Regions from separate parts of the Mesorhizobium sp. M4A.F.Ca.ET.022.05.2.1 genome, predicted to be linked through region 3. Evidence: predicted binding sites of a transcription regulator. Region 3 holds the regulator's gene; each other region holds the start of a gene.
The links. The regulator PhoB, encoded in region 3, activates phosphate uptake and scavenging genes when phosphate is short. The targets are predictions, from matches to a motif close to TGTCATNNANCTGTCAT.

Region 1 (3,797 bases), on a different contig from region 3:
AGCGAGGTCAGGGCCGGTGTCCACTATGTGCAGCTGGCGCCTGACTTCTCCGATCTCGCCGACAAGGTGCGTCATTTCGAAAGGCACCCGGCCGAGGCCGAACGCATCGTCGCCGCCGCCAACGCCTATTGCCGAAAATTCCGCAACGAGCGGGACGAACAGGCGATCTCGCTGCTCGTCCTCTACAAATATTTCGTGCTGAGCGGCCAGGTCAAACCGGATCCCGAAGTCTGGCGCTTCATCGCCGGCTGACCCGTTGCGGCCCCTCAGATATCGCTGCGGTCGAGCACCAGGTCGGCCGGTCCGAAGCGGCCCTTGGCCGTCAGCTGCTGGTGCCAATAGGGGTAGAGGACCGGCGGCCGGCTGACGGCGTCGAGCCGCGCACGCTCGTCGAAGGACAGAGTCAGGCTGGCGGCGGCGATGTTGTCCTTGAGCTGCGCCTCGCTGCGGGCGCCGATCACCAGCGACGAGACGGCCGGCCGGCCGAGCAGCCAGGCGAGCGCCACCTGCGCGCCCGATACGCCCCTGGCCTTGCCGATGTCGACGAGCACGTCGACGATCCGCCACAGCCGGTCTTGGTCGCGGATCGGCGGCTCCGACCAGCCGCCGAGCTGGCGGGCGGTTGGGCTGTTGCGGTCGTACTTGCCGCTGAGCAATCCGCCGGCGAGCGGGCTCCACACCAGCACGCCGAGCCCCTGGTCGACCGAGATAGGCAAGAGCTCGTATTCGGCCTCGCGGGCCTCGAGCGTGTAGTGGATCTGCTGGGTGACGAAACGCGGCTGGTGGCTGCTGTCGCTGATGGCGAGCGCCTTCATCACCTGCCAGCCGGAATAGTTCGAGCAGCCGACATAGCGGATCTTGCCCTGGCTCACCAGCGTGTCGAGCGCGGCAATCGTCTCCTCCAGCGGCGTCACGCCATCCCATTCGTGCAGGAAGTAGATGTCGATAACATCGGTCTTCAGCCGCTTCAGGCTCTTCTCGCACTCGCGGATCAGGTGATGGCGCGACAGGCCCTCGTCGTTGGGACCCTTGCCGATGCGCATGCGCGCCTTGGAGGCGATCAGCACGTCGTCCTTACGCTTGCCGCCCAGAGCCTCGCCGATGATCTCTTCCGAAATCCCGTTCGAATAGACATTGGCGGTGTCGATGAGGTTGATGCCGGCATCGATGCAGAGATCGATCATCCGGCTAGCTTCATTGAGGTCGGTCTTGCCGACCGCCGCGAAGGCGCCGGCGCCGCCGAAGGTCATGGTGCCGAGCGTCAACGTCGAAACCTTCAGCCCGGAACGGCCGAGCGTGCGGTATTCCATTTGAGATCCTCGCGATTGCATTGGGAGAGGCGCCACGAGCGGGCTGCCCGAATGAGAACGCATATTTGTAGGACAAGTTCACCGGTTTGTCGCCCTGTCGCGGCGAGCGGTCGTTCAAATCTCAAGCGACGGTATTGCAATAAAACCGTCATTGCCGGCCTTTATTGAAGTCGGCTCAGGATGGCGCGCGGCAGCAGGGTGTCATCCCACCACACATGGCAGGCTGGCACGCGGAGCAGCACGATGAACGAACTGAAATCGAATTCCGGAGCCAGGGACTGGCTGGAAGCCGAACTCGCCGACACGCTCGACGAGGACTACGAACTGGAGCTATCGGAGCCGGCGCTGTCGCTGGAGATCGCCAAGATCTACAAGGATTCGCATCCGCCTTCGATCGAGCGGCAGCAATATTTCCGTGACCTGCTGCGGCTGCAATCCGAGCTGATCAAGCTGCAGTCCTGGGTGGCCTACCACAAGAAGAAGGTCGTCGTGATCTTCGAAGGCCGCGACTCGGCCGGCAAGGGCGGCGTCATCAAGCGCATCACCCAGCGGCTCAATCCGCGCATCTGCCGCGTCGTGGCGCTGCCGGCGCCGACCGAGCGCGAGAAGTCGCAGTGGTATTTCCAGCGCTACGTGCCGCATCTGCCTGCCGGCGGCGAGATCGTGCTGTTCGACCGCTCCTGGTACAACCGCTCCGGCGTCGAGCGGGTGATGGGCTTTGCCGGGCCGGACCAGGTGGAGGAATTCTTCCACGACGTGCCGGAATTCGAACGCATGCTGGTGCGCTCCGGCATAACGCTGGTCAAATACTGGTTCTCGATCACCGACGAGGAGCAGCAGATGCGCTTCCTGATGCGCATCCACGACCCGATGAAGCAGTGGAAGCTGTCGCCGATGGACCTGCAGTCGCGCGTGCGGTGGGAGCAGTATACCAAGGCCAAGGAAGAGACCTTCGCCCGTACCAACATCCCCGAGGCGCCCTGGTTCATCGTCGAGGGCAACGACAAGAAGCGCGCCCGGCTGAACTGCATCGACCATCTGCTGCAGCAGTTTCCCTATGAGGAGGTTCCGCACGAGGAGATCACGCTGCCCGAGCGCGTCTTCAATCCCGAATACGAGCGCCAGGTGCTGCCGCGCGAGCTTTACGTGCCGGAGAAGTATTGAGCATCTTTTTTCCTTCTCCCCGTTCACGGGGAGAAGGTGCCCGAAGGGCGGATGAGGGGCGGCGCCGACGTCAGCAATTGAGCCTTAGTTCGCCGTCAGCGGCTTGTCGCCAATCTTCAACCGGCAGCGCGGCCCCTCATTGCCCTGCCGGGCATTTCTCCCCGTGAACGGGGAGAAAGAGCTGTAATCACGCCCGCTCAATCACCACATGCGTGGCGAGGGGCGTTGCCACCTGCTCGGTGCAGCGATAGCCAAGGCCGGGCATGTCCAGGCCGGCGAAAAGATGCTCGCCCTTGCCGAGCAGCACCGGCGATACCGCTAGGTGCATCTCGTCTATGAGCTTCTCGTGCAGATATTGTCGGATGGTCGAAACGCCGCCGCCGACCCGCACATCCTTGCCGCCAGCCGCCTCCCTGGCTTGCTCCAGCGCCGAGTGGATGCCGTCGGTGACGAAGTAAAAGGTCGTGCCGCCTTCCATGGCGATCGGCGCCCGCTTGTGATGCGTCAGCACGAAGGTCGGCACGTGATAGGGGGGGTTGTCGCCCCACCAGCCCTTCCAGGTCTCGTCCGGCCATTCGCCGCGGATCGGGCCGAACATGTTGCGGCCGAGGATCCAGGCGCCGACATTCTCGAAGCTGCGCGTGGCGAACGCGTCGTCCGTGCCGGTGGTACCGCCGTCCTTGCCCATCACAATCTTGCGAAAAAAGCGGGTGCCGATCATCCATTTGTGCAGGTTCTCGCCGCCGATACCGAGCGGGTTGGCGAGATCCTGATCCGGACCGGCGCCGAAGCCGTCAAGCGACAGGGTGAATGCACTGACGCGAAGCTTGGACATGCTACCTCCTTCATAACCAGTTGTATTTTGCAAGCAGTTAGTGGTTAGTCTAACTGATTGCGTATTGCAAGCGGTATCTGGTGCGCGGATGGATGCGGATCGCGCCCCGGCAAGTTCAGGAGAATGATCAGTTCGGCGACGGCGAACTACCAACCTCGTCCGCCGTGTCACCGGCAGACATCGTTCCACCGGCGACAAGCTGGCGCTGCAATGCCATCAACATGGTTCTGCCGAGCTCATCGGGTGCCTCGCAATTCGTTGACACTCGATAGGAGTTGTCGACATAGGAACCAAAACCAACCGCCAGCAACTCAACGTCTCCGGCTGTCTCCAGTTGCACCGCCACTTGAAAGAGATGGTCTTGGAGATAGCGAGGGCCATTTGCGTGAAGCGTGGAATCGTCGACCGGCGCCCCGTCCGACACGACGAGCAGTATTTTCCGGCGCTCGGGACGTTTCCGCAGCCGGTCGGCTGCCCATTCGATGGCC
Region 2 (3,797 bases), on a different contig from region 3:
GTAGCGGCGGCCGGGATCGTTGGCGCGCTTCATATGCGCGAGGAACTCCTCGGCAGTCAGGTTCCGAAGCACGGATACTTTCCGCTTGGTCTTGCTTCGAGCGACTTCGGCAACCTCGTCCAGGGTCAGCCCGATGATGCAGAAACCGGTCCAGCACTTTCCCGTTCCCGCAAGCACTTCAGCTTCCGTCGTCTCTTCTTCGCCGATCGAGCGGAACATGTTTGCCACGCTTGCCGGACCGCACCTTGATGCGTTCGATTGCCATTCGACGTCGGCATTGAAAGCAGCGGCCACGGGCAACTTCCAGGCACGGTCGATCAATTCGGGCGCGCGGATAACCGACGACTGGATCTTGTCCGGCGAGACTGCCGACGGACCAGCAATCAGGAATGCGGCGCCGCAGAGCAGGCCGATACCGGCAATTACACCGAATGCAAGACTGCGCCTCATCGCTGTGCCTCGGAGCCATACAGCAGAAGGAGATTGCAGAAGCCGGCACGCAACGTCAATCAGCGCCGAGACGGCACGCATCGCCATCGTCCACGGCCGGAATCTCAATGCGCCGGAGCGCCTCGCTGGTCGGCATCCGTCAGCGTGCCGAGGAAAGCGACAATGTCGTCGATCTCGGCATCGGTCAGCGCCGGCCTGTCGCCCGGCTTCCCGCCGAAGGGCGGGTCCTTGTTGAGGTTCGGCCAGTAAGGCTTTGGCAGGTCGTCATATTTGTCGACCGTGCCGTCGGCATTCTTCGGATACCAGCGGCCGGGATCGCTGTCGCGGCTGCCGTAGAAGGCGACCGCGTCGCGCAGCGTGTGGAAATAGCCATTGTGGAAGAAGCTTTTCCTCAGCGCCACGTTGCGCAGCGTCGGCGTCTTGAACAGCCCGCAATATTCGGCGCGTCCTTTGAAGTCGGTGCGCAGCGGGCCGCACAGGCCGAGATCGATATAGGCGGGATCGGCATTGGCCGGGATCGCCGCATTGCGGGGCACGCCAACGGCGATCAGACCGTAATCGGTGAACTGCGGCGGCTCGCCATTGTTGCTGGGTCGGCTCAGATGACAGCTGGCGCAATTGCCCTTGGCTTCGTCCTCGAACAGAACGCGGCCGCGCAATTCCTGCGCCGAGAGCGTCGCCCTGCCGGCAAGGAAAGCGTCGTAGCGGCTGGAATAGGGGTAGAAATCGGCGCTGCTCTGTTCGAACGCGCCGAGCGCCTCGACCGCGGCGTCGAAGGCGTCGTCCGGCCGTTCGAACACATCGTCGCCGAATGCCGCCTTGAAATCGTGCGCATAGGCGGCCTTGCTCAGGGCGGCGACCACCCCGCTCTCATCCTTGTTGGCCATCTCGAAAGGCGAGAGCAGGGGGATCCTGGCCTGCTGCTGGCCGCGATCGGCGCGGCCGTCCCAGGTCAGCCCGCCGGTCGGGCCGTTGTCGACGCTCTCGTCGCCCTCATCCTCGGAATCGTAGAAGTGCTCGGTGAAGGGGGGTGCCGCCTGCAGGTAGCGCAGCGATGGCACCCGCGCGCAGGCCCGGCCGGTCGACATTAGGCCCGCCCATCTCGACCGGTGTCGCCGAGGCTGGCCCAAAGGCGTGGTCGGGATCGTGGCAGGAGGAGCAGGCCTGCTTGCGCGAGGCCGACAGCGACGGATCGAAGAACATCTTGCGCCCCAGCGCCGTCAGCGCCTCTGCCCGTGCGAAAGCCTCCGCGCGCGACAGCGGGCCGGGATGGGTGCTGCCTGCCGTGTTCGCGGGTCCGGCGAAGCCGAACATCGACGCCGTGGCGATAGCGATCGTCAGGCTTTTCCATCGTCTTGTCGGCATAGGGCGTGGTCCGGTTTGCCCCCGGAACTAGGTACCCAGTGCAACGGATTGATGACCGGTCGCGACGCTCACGCAACCGTGTTCGCGCAGGGCGGAAAATGTCACAAAAGTGACAGAGGCATCGCAGTAGCTGCTTCCGCGCCTGCTTGTTCATCGATTGCCGTCCTCCAGCCATCCCCAGCCACGAGGCATCCCCCATGACTAGGTCCCTGTTCTCGCTTTGCCTGGCCTCCACCGCCCTGGCATCGCTCACCGCCGCTGCCCATGCGGCTCCTCCCGGCTTCGACAAGATCGACACCGTCGTCGTCATCTACGCCGAGAACCGCAGCTTCGATAATCTCTATGGCGGCTTCCCCGGCGCCAATGGCCTGGCCAATGTCTCGGCCGACCAGGCCCGCCAGCTCGACCGCGACGGCAAGCCGCTTGCCGAGCTGCCGCCGGCCTGGGGCGGCCTGACCGGCAAGGGCGTAACCCCTGCGGTGACGGAGGCTCAGACCGCGCATCTCGCCAATGCCAGCTTCGCCATCGACGATCCCAAGGGTTTTAATGAAAACACCGGCGTCATCACCCGCGACCTCTGGCACCGCTTCTACCAGGAGCAGATGCAGATCGACGCCGGCCGGAACGACAAGTTCGTCGCCTGGGCCGATTCCGGCTCGCTCGTCATGGGCCACTATGATGGCTCAACGTTGCCAATGTGGGCGGTGGGAAGGAAATACGTGCTCGCCGACAATTTCTTCCAGGGCGCCTTCGGCGGCTCCTTCCTCAACCACATCATGCTCGCCTGCGCCTGCGCGCCGGTCTATCCGCATGCCGACACCAGCCCGGTCAAAGGCCAGATCGCCGTCGTCGAGCCCGACGGCGTGACGCTCAAGATGGCCGACAATTCGCCAGCCTCGGCTTTGGGCGGTGCGCCGAAATTCGTCAATGACGGCGCCATCACGCCGGATTTCTACGCCGTCAACACCATGCAGCCGCCTTACCAGCCGAGCGCCAACAAGCCGGCCGAGGGCGGTGACAAGGCCTTGGCCGATCCGGCGCAGCCGACCACGCTGCCGCCGCAGCACGAGATCACCATCGGCGACCTGCTGTCGCTGAAGGGCGTCTCCTGGGCCTGGTACTCCGGCGCCTGGCAGGCGGCGCTCGACGGCAAGAACGCCACGCCAGTGCCGAACTTCCAGTTCCACCACCAGCCGTTCAACTATTTCGCGGCCTACGCGCCGGGCACCGCCGCGCGCGCCGAGCACCTGAAGGATGGCGGCCTCGACGGCGTCGAGTTCATCAAGGCGATCGACGACGGCAAGCTGCCTTCAGTGAGCTTCTACAAGCCGCAGGGCAATCTCAACGAGCATGGCGGTTATGCCGACGTCACCAGCGGCGACAAGCATCTGGCCGACATCGTGTCGCATCTGGAGAAGAGCCCGCAATGGCCGCATATGCTGGTCGTCGTCACCTATGACGAGAATGGCGGCTTCTGGGACCATATCGCGCCGCCCAGGGCCGACCGCTGGGGCCCGGGCAACCGCATTCCCGCCTTCATCATCTCGCCCTATGCAAAGCTGGGGACCGTCGACCACACGCAGTACGACACGACCTCGATCCTGCGCTTCATTACCGCGCGCTACGACCTGCCAGTGCTGCCCGGCATCGTCGCCCGCGACAAGGCGCTGCGCAATAACGAGCAGCCGCCGATGGGCGATCTCTCGGCCGCCCTTGATCTGACGAAATAGCGTCCTTCCTCTCCCTCAGCAAATGCGCGGGGAGAGGAAACGCTAATCGCCCAAGGCCCGATGTCCCGCAGATGAATCAATCCCGCAGGACGGGCCGCTATCGGATTGTTTTGCTTGGAGTTGAGGGCGCGCCGGCGCTCACTCCGCCTCATCCACCCAGATCAGGCGCAGCAGACGCAGCAGCGTTGCCCGCTCCTTGCTGGTCAGCCGATGCAGGAAGCGGTCCTCGTGAAGGCGCACCTGACGCCGCCA
Region 3 (3,797 bases):
ACGGCGCTGGTAAAAGAAGGCATCTGGTATGAACATCATGACCGAACAGTCTCTTGAAAACGCAGTGGGCGACAAGATGAACGCCAAGTCGAACGAAGTGATCAAGATGCGCGGCGACAAGGTCGGCGTGTTCTACGGCGAAAAGCAGGCGCTGTTCGACGTCAATCTCGACGTCCGCCTCAATCAGGTGACGGCGCTGATCGGACCTTCGGGCTGCGGCAAGTCGACCTTCCTGCGCTGCCTCAACCGCATGAACGACACCATCGACTCGGCGCGCGTGACCGGCAAGATCACGCTGGACGAGGAGGATATCTACGACAAGAACATCGACGTCGTGGAGCTCAGGGCTCGCGTCGGCATGGTGTTCCAGAAGCCCAACCCGTTCCCGAAGTCGATCTACGAGAATGTCGCCTACGGCCCGCGCATCCATGGGCTGGCCAAGCGCAAGGCCGACATGGACCAGATCGTCGAATCCAGTCTGAAGAAGGCGGCGATCTGGAACGAGGTGAAGGACCGCCTGCACGAGCCCGGCACCGGCCTGTCCGGCGGCCAGCAGCAACGCCTGTGCATCGCCCGCGCCATCGCCGTGTCGCCGGAAGTGATCCTGATGGACGAGCCCTGCTCGGCGCTCGACCCGATCGCCACCGCCCGTGTCGAGGAGCTGATCGACGAGCTGCGCCAGAACTACACGATCGTCATCGTCACCCACTCGATGCAGCAGGCGGCCCGCGTGTCGCAGCGCACGGCGATGTTCCATCTCGGCTACCTGGTCGAGGAGGGCGCCACCGACAAGATGTTCACCAACCCCGACGACAAACGCACCCAGGACTACATCACCGGCCGGTTCGGCTGATTTCCACGCACGAGGACAGGATCATGGGTGAACATCATACGGTTGCGTCTTTCGACGAGGATCTGGGAGCGATCAGCAAGCTGATCGCTGACATGGGCGATCTCGCCCGCTCGATGGTCGCCGGCTCGACGCGCGCGCTGCTCAATTCCGACAATGCCCTGGCGCAGCGCGTTGTTTCCGACGACGCCATCATGGATGCACGCCAGCGCGAACTCGACGACCGCGCCATCACGCTGATCGCCAAGCGGCAGCCGATGGCCAACGATCTGCGCGCCGTGGTCGGCTCCATCCGTATGGCGGGCGACCTCGAACGCATCGGCGACCTCGCCAAGAACATCGCCAAGCGTGTCGGTACCGTCGGCCTCAGCGTCACGCCGCGTGATCTCTCGCATTCCATCGACGGCATGGCGCAGCTTGTGCTGGTCCAGGTGCAGGGCGTCATCGAGCAATATGCCGCCGCGGATGCCGCGGCGCTTGCCAAGCTCCGCAACGACGACGAACGCATCGACGTCAAATACACCTCGGTGTTCCGGGAGCTCCTGACCTACATGATGGAAGATCCGCGCAACATCACCGCTTGCACGCATCTTCTGTTCTGCGCCAAGAACCTGGAGCGCATCGGCGACCATGTCACCAACATTGCCGAGAACGCCTACTACGTGCTGACCGGTCAGCAACTGCCCGCCAATCGTCCGAAGCTGGACGAGACGGCGATGTCGGCGCCGGCGGCCTGAGAAGAAGGGTGACCGGCTGATGATCGCGCCACGCATCATGGTGGTGGAGGACGAGGAGCCGCTGGGGGTGCTGCTCCGCTACAATCTGGAATCGGAAGGCTACCAGGTCGAGGTGGTCACACGCGGCGACGAGGCCGAGATCCGGCTGCAGGAAAACGTGCCCGATTTGCTGGTGCTCGACTGGATGGTGCCGGCGGTTTCCGGCATCGAGCTCTGCCGGCGCCTCAGGATGCGGCCGGAGACCGAGCGGCTGCCGATCATCATGCTGACGGCGCGCGGCGAGGAAAGCGACCGGGTGCGCGGCCTTTCGACCGGCGCCGACGACTATCTGGTCAAGCCGTTCTCTACGCCGGAGTTCATGGCGCGGGTGAAGGCGCTGCTACGCCGCGCCAAGCCGGAAGTCCTGTCCAGCATGCTCAAGGTCGGCGACATCGTGCTCGATCGCGAGTCGCATCGCGTTTACCGCAAGAAGAGCGAGATCCGGCTCGGCCCGACCGAATTCCGGCTGCTCGAATTCATGATGCGGCATCCCGGCCGGGTGTTCTCGCGCAGCCAGCTGCTCGACAATGTCTGGGGCGAGACGATCTACATCGACGAGCGCACCGTGGACGTGCATGTCGGGCGCTTGCGCAAGGCGGTCAACAATGGCCGCATGCCGGATGTCATCCGCACCATACGCGGCGCGGGCTACGCGATCAGGGAAGATTGACGCTCAGGCCACGCTCTTCCCGACGGCGCTGCCTTTCGCCTGGACGCCTGGTGCGAAAATCTCCTGGTCGACGAAGGTCAGCGCGCGCATGGCGCAGCCCTCGCGGATCAGCGGCAGTTCGTTCGGCTCGGTGTCGAACGAGATCGATTTCGAATGCTGGCCGCCGGCGGTCTGGGCGATCGCCTCGCGCAGCGCCGGCTCGATCAGGTCGAAGGCGGCGGCGCTGACGCCGACCATGGCGACGGGTGCGGGATCGATCAGCGCGAACAGGCTGCCGAGGCCGAAGCCGAGCGCCTCGCCGGCCTTGCGATAGGCTTGGCGCTCCGGACCGTCGCCGGCGCGCGCCCGCGCGGCGAGCGAGCGCATGTCGGCGTCGCTGACATCGACCGGCTCGGCGTCCTCGCCCATCTCCTTGGCATTGCGCCAGATGGCGTAGTTGCCGGCATAGGCCTCGACGCAGCCGCGCCGCCCGCAGCGGCAGAGCGCGCCGCCCGGCCGGTGGATCATATGGCCGAATTCGCCGCCCGAGGAATGGGTGCCGGTGAACAGCTCTCCCTTCAGCACCAGCCCCATGCCGATGCCGTGCGACAGCAGGATGGCGATGAAGTCGTCGCGGTAGCGGTCAGGGTCACGCCACTGCAAGGCCACCGCCATCATGTTGCAGTCATTCTCCATGGTAGCCGGAACGCCGAATTCGGCTTCCAGTATGTCGGCGAAGGCGATGTCGGTCTGCGGCGTGATCGGCGACCACAACATGGCGCGGGCATGGGTGTCGGTGATGCCCTGGATGCCCATGGCGATGCGGGCGACGCCGCGGACGTCGAGATCGGGATCCTCGAAGCGGCGCCGGACGATGGCCACGCATTCGCCGATCAGCTCGTCGCGCGGCATGATCGCCGTATCGAGGCGGCGCTGCTCTTCGGCAATGACCTGTCCGGCATAGTCGATGACGGCGACGGAAAGGAAGTTCAGCGACAGGACCACCGTCATCACTGCGGTGGCTTCCGGATTGAGCGCCAGCCCGACCTGCGGCCGACCGCGCTTCAGCGAAACAGCCTCATTTGCCTTGCTCTCGGTCAGGATGCCTTCCTGGATCAGGTCGGACGAGATCGCCGAGATGGTCGAATGGCTGAGGCCGGTGGTGGCGGCGATCTCGGTCCGCGACGGCTGGCCGGCGCGGCGCACGGCCGAAATCACCATCGCCCGGTTGCGTCGGCGCAGATCGTCGTGGCGGATTCCAACCGACATGCCCTATTTCCTCCCGGTCGTCGCGGCCGTTTTTGATCTCAAGGGGCCGTCGGCGGACACCATATGAATTGTGGCAGAAGCGGGCCGGCCTGTCATTTATTTATTACGGAGCTCGAAAAAAATTCGCAGGGGCGTCAGAATCCAGCAGAATCAATGTTGACAGCGCTCCGGCGTTGGATCACTATTTTTTCGAGGCTCGAAAAAAAGCCTCTATGCCGGCCTCAGGGCCAGTCTGGGTCGCGCCGCAATGGCG
Region 4 (3,797 bases), on a different contig from region 3:
CGCGGCGCTCGATGAGCATGGCGCCGGTGTCGACCGCGCTGGTGTAGCCGAAGCGCGGCAGCGTGGTGCGATAGGCGCGGATGAGGAAGATCGCTTCGATCATGTCGCCGCGTGCCTGGACAATGGCGAGCGCGGCCAGCTCGCGGTCGTAGAGCGAACCCTCGCTCATCACCCGGTCGACGCCGAGCGCCAGTTGCTCGACGATCTGGTCGAGGCGCAATGCCGGCACTGAGCGGTCGCCGCGCCGGCGATCGGCAAGCAGGCGGTGCGCATTGGCAATCGCGGCCTCGCCGCCTTTCACCGCGACATACATGTCAGGCCTCCATCGTCTTGATGCGCGTGGTGCGCGGCAGGCAGGCGACCCCGTCCGGTGCTGCCAGGATGATGTCGACGCCGCGCGGAAAGCGCTGGCTGTTCTGCTTCCACTGCTCGATGAAGTGGCGCGGCATCTCGGCCGGCGCGAGCATCGCCATCTTCTCGATGCCCGGGCCTTCGAGCAGCAGGGGAGCGCCCGAGGCGAGATCGCTGACGATGAGGATCAGCGTCGTCGAGCGGTCGGGATATTCCTGCGTGCCTTGCGAAAAGCCATCCAGCGCCATCATCTCGGCCGGCCTGGCCACAATGGCGAAATGCGCGTCGGCCGGCGTGTTGGCGAGCGGCGCGCCGGTGTGGAAGCCGAGCCAGGATCTGACCGATGGCTCGGCTTGCAAGCCCGGATCGAGCCAGAGCGCCGTGTCGTTGTCGCAGAGCGCCAGCGCGACCGCGCCTGAAGTCGCTGACAGTGGCGCCGGCGGACGGGCAAAGGCCGGCAGCGGCTGCACGCTGCCCGGCCGCGCCATCGCATCCATGACGGCGCGGAACACCGTCTGCGCATTGAAGACCGGATCGGCGAAACCGCCTTCGATCGATTGCGTCTCCATCAGTCCTCTCCGCGCACCATGGTGAAGAAATCCACTTTTGTCGCCGCCGTCTCGGCACGGCGTTTTTCGTGCGCCTCGGTGAGCACAGCGCGCAGCGGCGCGATCACCCTGGTCTCGACAACGTCGCGATGGGCCGGATCCTGCCACAGCGCATCGGCGATCGCGGCCAGCTTCGCCTTCTGCCTGTCGCGGCCGAGCGCATAGCTATGGCCGACCTGGCCGGAGGGCAGGCGCACCGTGGCGCGGGTGACCGTCGCCTCGCCGACATTGAAGGGCGCGCCGCCGCCGCCGATGCGGCCGCGCACCGTCACCAGGCCGGTTTCGGGGCCGCGCAGTAGCTCGGCTTCCAGGGGCAGGCCGGCCTCGCTCCAGAGCCGGGCGATCTCGTCGCCGCCGGACTGCGCCAGCGTCGCCATCGCCGCCTTGCGCCTGGCCTGCTCGCGCGCGTCCTGTCCTCGCATGGCGGCACTCCATCGGTTGCGCAAATTTGTCTATTGATATAGACAATTATACAAATTATACGCATTAGCTAGCGCGAGTCCATGACGGGTGGATGACACCGGCGAAAAGTCTGGGCTGGTGAGAGAACCGGGGGCGGGCATGAGTGGGCAGCAGGCAGCCAGCATCGAGCGGCGCAGCGGCGTTTCGCTGTGGCGGCAGATCGCCGATCAGATTTTGCAGGGAATCGCCGCCGGCGACTTTGCCGAGAACGCGGCGCTGCCGCCGGAAATGGCGCTTGCCGAACGCTATGGCGTCAACCGCCACACGGTGCGCAGCGCCATCGCGGCGCTGGTGCAGGAAGGCGTGCTCAGGGCCGAGCAGGGGCGCGGCACCTTCGTTTTGTCGCGCAAGCGGCTCTCCTACCCGATCGGCGCCCGCACGCGCTTTTCGACGGGCCTGCAGGGGCAGACGAGCGAACGGCATATTGCGCTGCTTGCCTCATCGGTTGAGCCGGCCAGCCGGCGCATCGCCGATGCCTTGAAGCTCGCCAGGGGAGCCGCCCTGCTCTGCCTGGAGACGCGCGGCGAAGCCGATGGCCATCCGGTGTCGCGCGCCACCGCCTGGTTCGACGCCAAACGCTTCGCCGGCATCGATGCCGCCATGGCGGAGACGGGATCGGTCACCGCATCGCTGAAGCGCTTCGGCATCAACGACTATCTCAGGCAATCGACGGTGCTGTCGGCGCGCCATGCCGATGCCGCCGATCTTGCCGATCTCGACCTGCAGCCCGGCGCCATCGTGCTGGTGACGGTCGCGGTCAACGTCACACTCGACGGTCAGCCGATCCAGTTTTCCGAGTCGCGGTTTCCGGCGGAGCGGGTCGAGCTGAAACTGTCGGCCAATGACTAGCTGATGCCGTAGAAGCGCGCGGCGGTGCCGCCGAAGACGGCGTCCTGCTCCACCGGCGAAAGGCCTGCCAGGAGTTCCCTCGCGGCGGCCAGCCAATTCTCGTAGGTGGCGGCGAGCTCGCACACCGGCCAGTCGCTGCCGAACATCAGCCGGTCCGGCCCGAAGCAGGCGAGCAGGTGGTCGGCATAGGGCTTGAGGCCGGCGATCGACCAGTTCGGCCCGGCCTCGGTGACCAGGCCGGAGAATTTGCAGACCACCGACGGCCGCTTCGCCAGCGCCACCATGTCGCTCGCCCAGGGCTCTAGGATGCCCTTGGCGATGAAGGGTTTTGCCGCGTGGTCGACGACGATCGGCAGGTCAGGCATGTGGTCGGCGAGTGCGGCGACCACCGGCAAATGGCGCGGCTGCGCCAGCGCGTCGAAACGCAGGCCGAGTTTCGGCAAAAGCTTCAGCGCGGCGAGCTGCTTCGGCTTCAAAATATCAAAGGTGTCGTCGATGTCCTGCAGCATTGGCCTTATGCCGCGGAACTTCGGCCGCGCCGCCAGCCGGCGCAGCGTCGCCTCGACATCGTCGGCCTCGAGATCGACCCAGCCGACCACGGCCGCGATGCTGTCGTCCTTGTCGGCGAGGTCGAGCATGAATTCGGTTTCGGCGACGGTCGCCGCCGCCTGCACCACGACGGTGCGGGCGATGCCGGCGGCCTGCAGATGCGGCGCGAGGTCGGCCGGGAAGACGTCGCGAACGATCGGCGCGACGTGCGGCCCCATCCAGAAATAGTCGCCGCGCGCGATCTGCCAATAATGCTGGTGCGCGTCGATCCTCAGCATGGTCCTACCCGACTTCGATGACGGCCTTGATCAGGCCTGATTTCTCATGCGCCCACCTTGCGAGGTCGCGAGGCGTGCCGGCAAGGGTCGTGCGATGGGTGACGAGCTTTCCCATCTGCACGGCACCATTGCGGATCGAAGCCGCGACGTGGTCGAAGTCGGCGCTCAGCGCGTTGCGGCTGCCGATCAGTGTCATCTCGCGTTTGTGGAATTCCGGGTCGGAGAAGGTGATGTCGTCCTTGACGACACTGACGAGCACGAGGCTGCCGCCATGCGCGACATGGGCGAAGGCCGACTGCACCGACTGCGTGTTGCCGGTGGCATCGAAGACCATGTCGAAACCTTCGCCGCTGGTCGCTTCGCGCGCCAGATCGGTCGCCTGTGCCTTCGAGCCATCGAGCGTGGCGAAGCCCAGTTCGTTTTCAGCAAAGCCCAGGCGTTCGCTACTCATATCGAGCAGGCTGACATCGAGGCCGGCGATGCGGGCAAACAGGGCGGTGCCGAGCCCAATCGGGCCGGCGCCGATGACCAGCGCGCGGGCGCCAGGCTCGGCCTGCGCGCGGCGCACCGCATGCGCGCCGATGGCCAGGAATTCGACGGCGGCGGCATCGGCAAGAGAGAGACCGTTCGCCGGATAAAGATTTTGCGCCGGCACGAGGATCTCCTCGCACATGGCGCCGTCGCGATGGACGCCGAGCAC

Region 1: a site for PhoB is predicted at 1,446-1,462, ahead of ppk2 (polyphosphate kinase 2). Genes of this name have one in related genera too.
Region 2: a site for PhoB is predicted at 1,856-1,872, ahead of EN745_RS12140 (acid phosphatase). Genes of this name have one in related genera too.
Region 4: a site for PhoB is predicted at 1,463-1,479, ahead of phnF (phosphonate metabolism transcriptional regulator PhnF). Genes of this name have one in related genera too.

The regions. Positions count from the first base shown of each region.
Region 1 is NZ_RZOJ01000135.1:8,115-11,911, forward strand. It holds gene EN745_RS16560 (glycosyl transferase family 90) at 1-252, shown strand, start outside; gene EN745_RS16565 (aldo/keto reductase) at 267-1,310, opposite strand; gene ppk2 (polyphosphate kinase 2) at 1,554-2,474, shown strand; gene EN745_RS16575 (dihydrofolate reductase family protein) at 2,662-3,309, opposite strand; gene EN745_RS16580 (cobalamin biosynthesis protein CobT) at 3,437-3,797, opposite strand, start outside.
Region 2 is NZ_RZOJ01000082.1:12,967-16,763, reverse strand. It holds gene EN745_RS12150 (phytochelatin synthase family protein) at 1-450, opposite strand, end outside; partial or broken gene EN745_RS12145 (cytochrome-c peroxidase) at 555-1,764, opposite strand; gene EN745_RS12140 (acid phosphatase) at 2,013-3,545, shown strand; gene EN745_RS12135 (MarR family transcriptional regulator) at 3,684-3,797, opposite strand, start outside.
Region 3 is NZ_RZOJ01000281.1:377-4,173, forward strand. It holds partial or broken gene EN745_RS24510 (ABC transporter permease subunit) at 1-13, shown strand, start outside; gene pstB (phosphate ABC transporter ATP-binding protein PstB) at 29-853, shown strand; gene phoU (phosphate signaling complex protein PhoU) at 877-1,587, shown strand; gene phoB (phosphate regulon transcriptional regulator PhoB) at 1,607-2,296, shown strand; gene EN745_RS24530 (ROK family protein) at 2,300-3,544, opposite strand.
Region 4 is NZ_RZOJ01000095.1:4,393-8,189, reverse strand. It holds gene EN745_RS13265 (carbon-phosphorus lyase complex subunit PhnI) at 1-313, opposite strand, end outside; gene phnH (phosphonate C-P lyase system protein PhnH) at 315-920, opposite strand; gene phnG (phosphonate C-P lyase system protein PhnG) at 920-1,381, opposite strand; gene phnF (phosphonate metabolism transcriptional regulator PhnF) at 1,521-2,270, shown strand; gene EN745_RS13245 (amidohydrolase family protein) at 2,267-3,097, opposite strand; gene EN745_RS13240 (zinc-binding alcohol dehydrogenase family protein) at 3,102-3,797, opposite strand, start outside.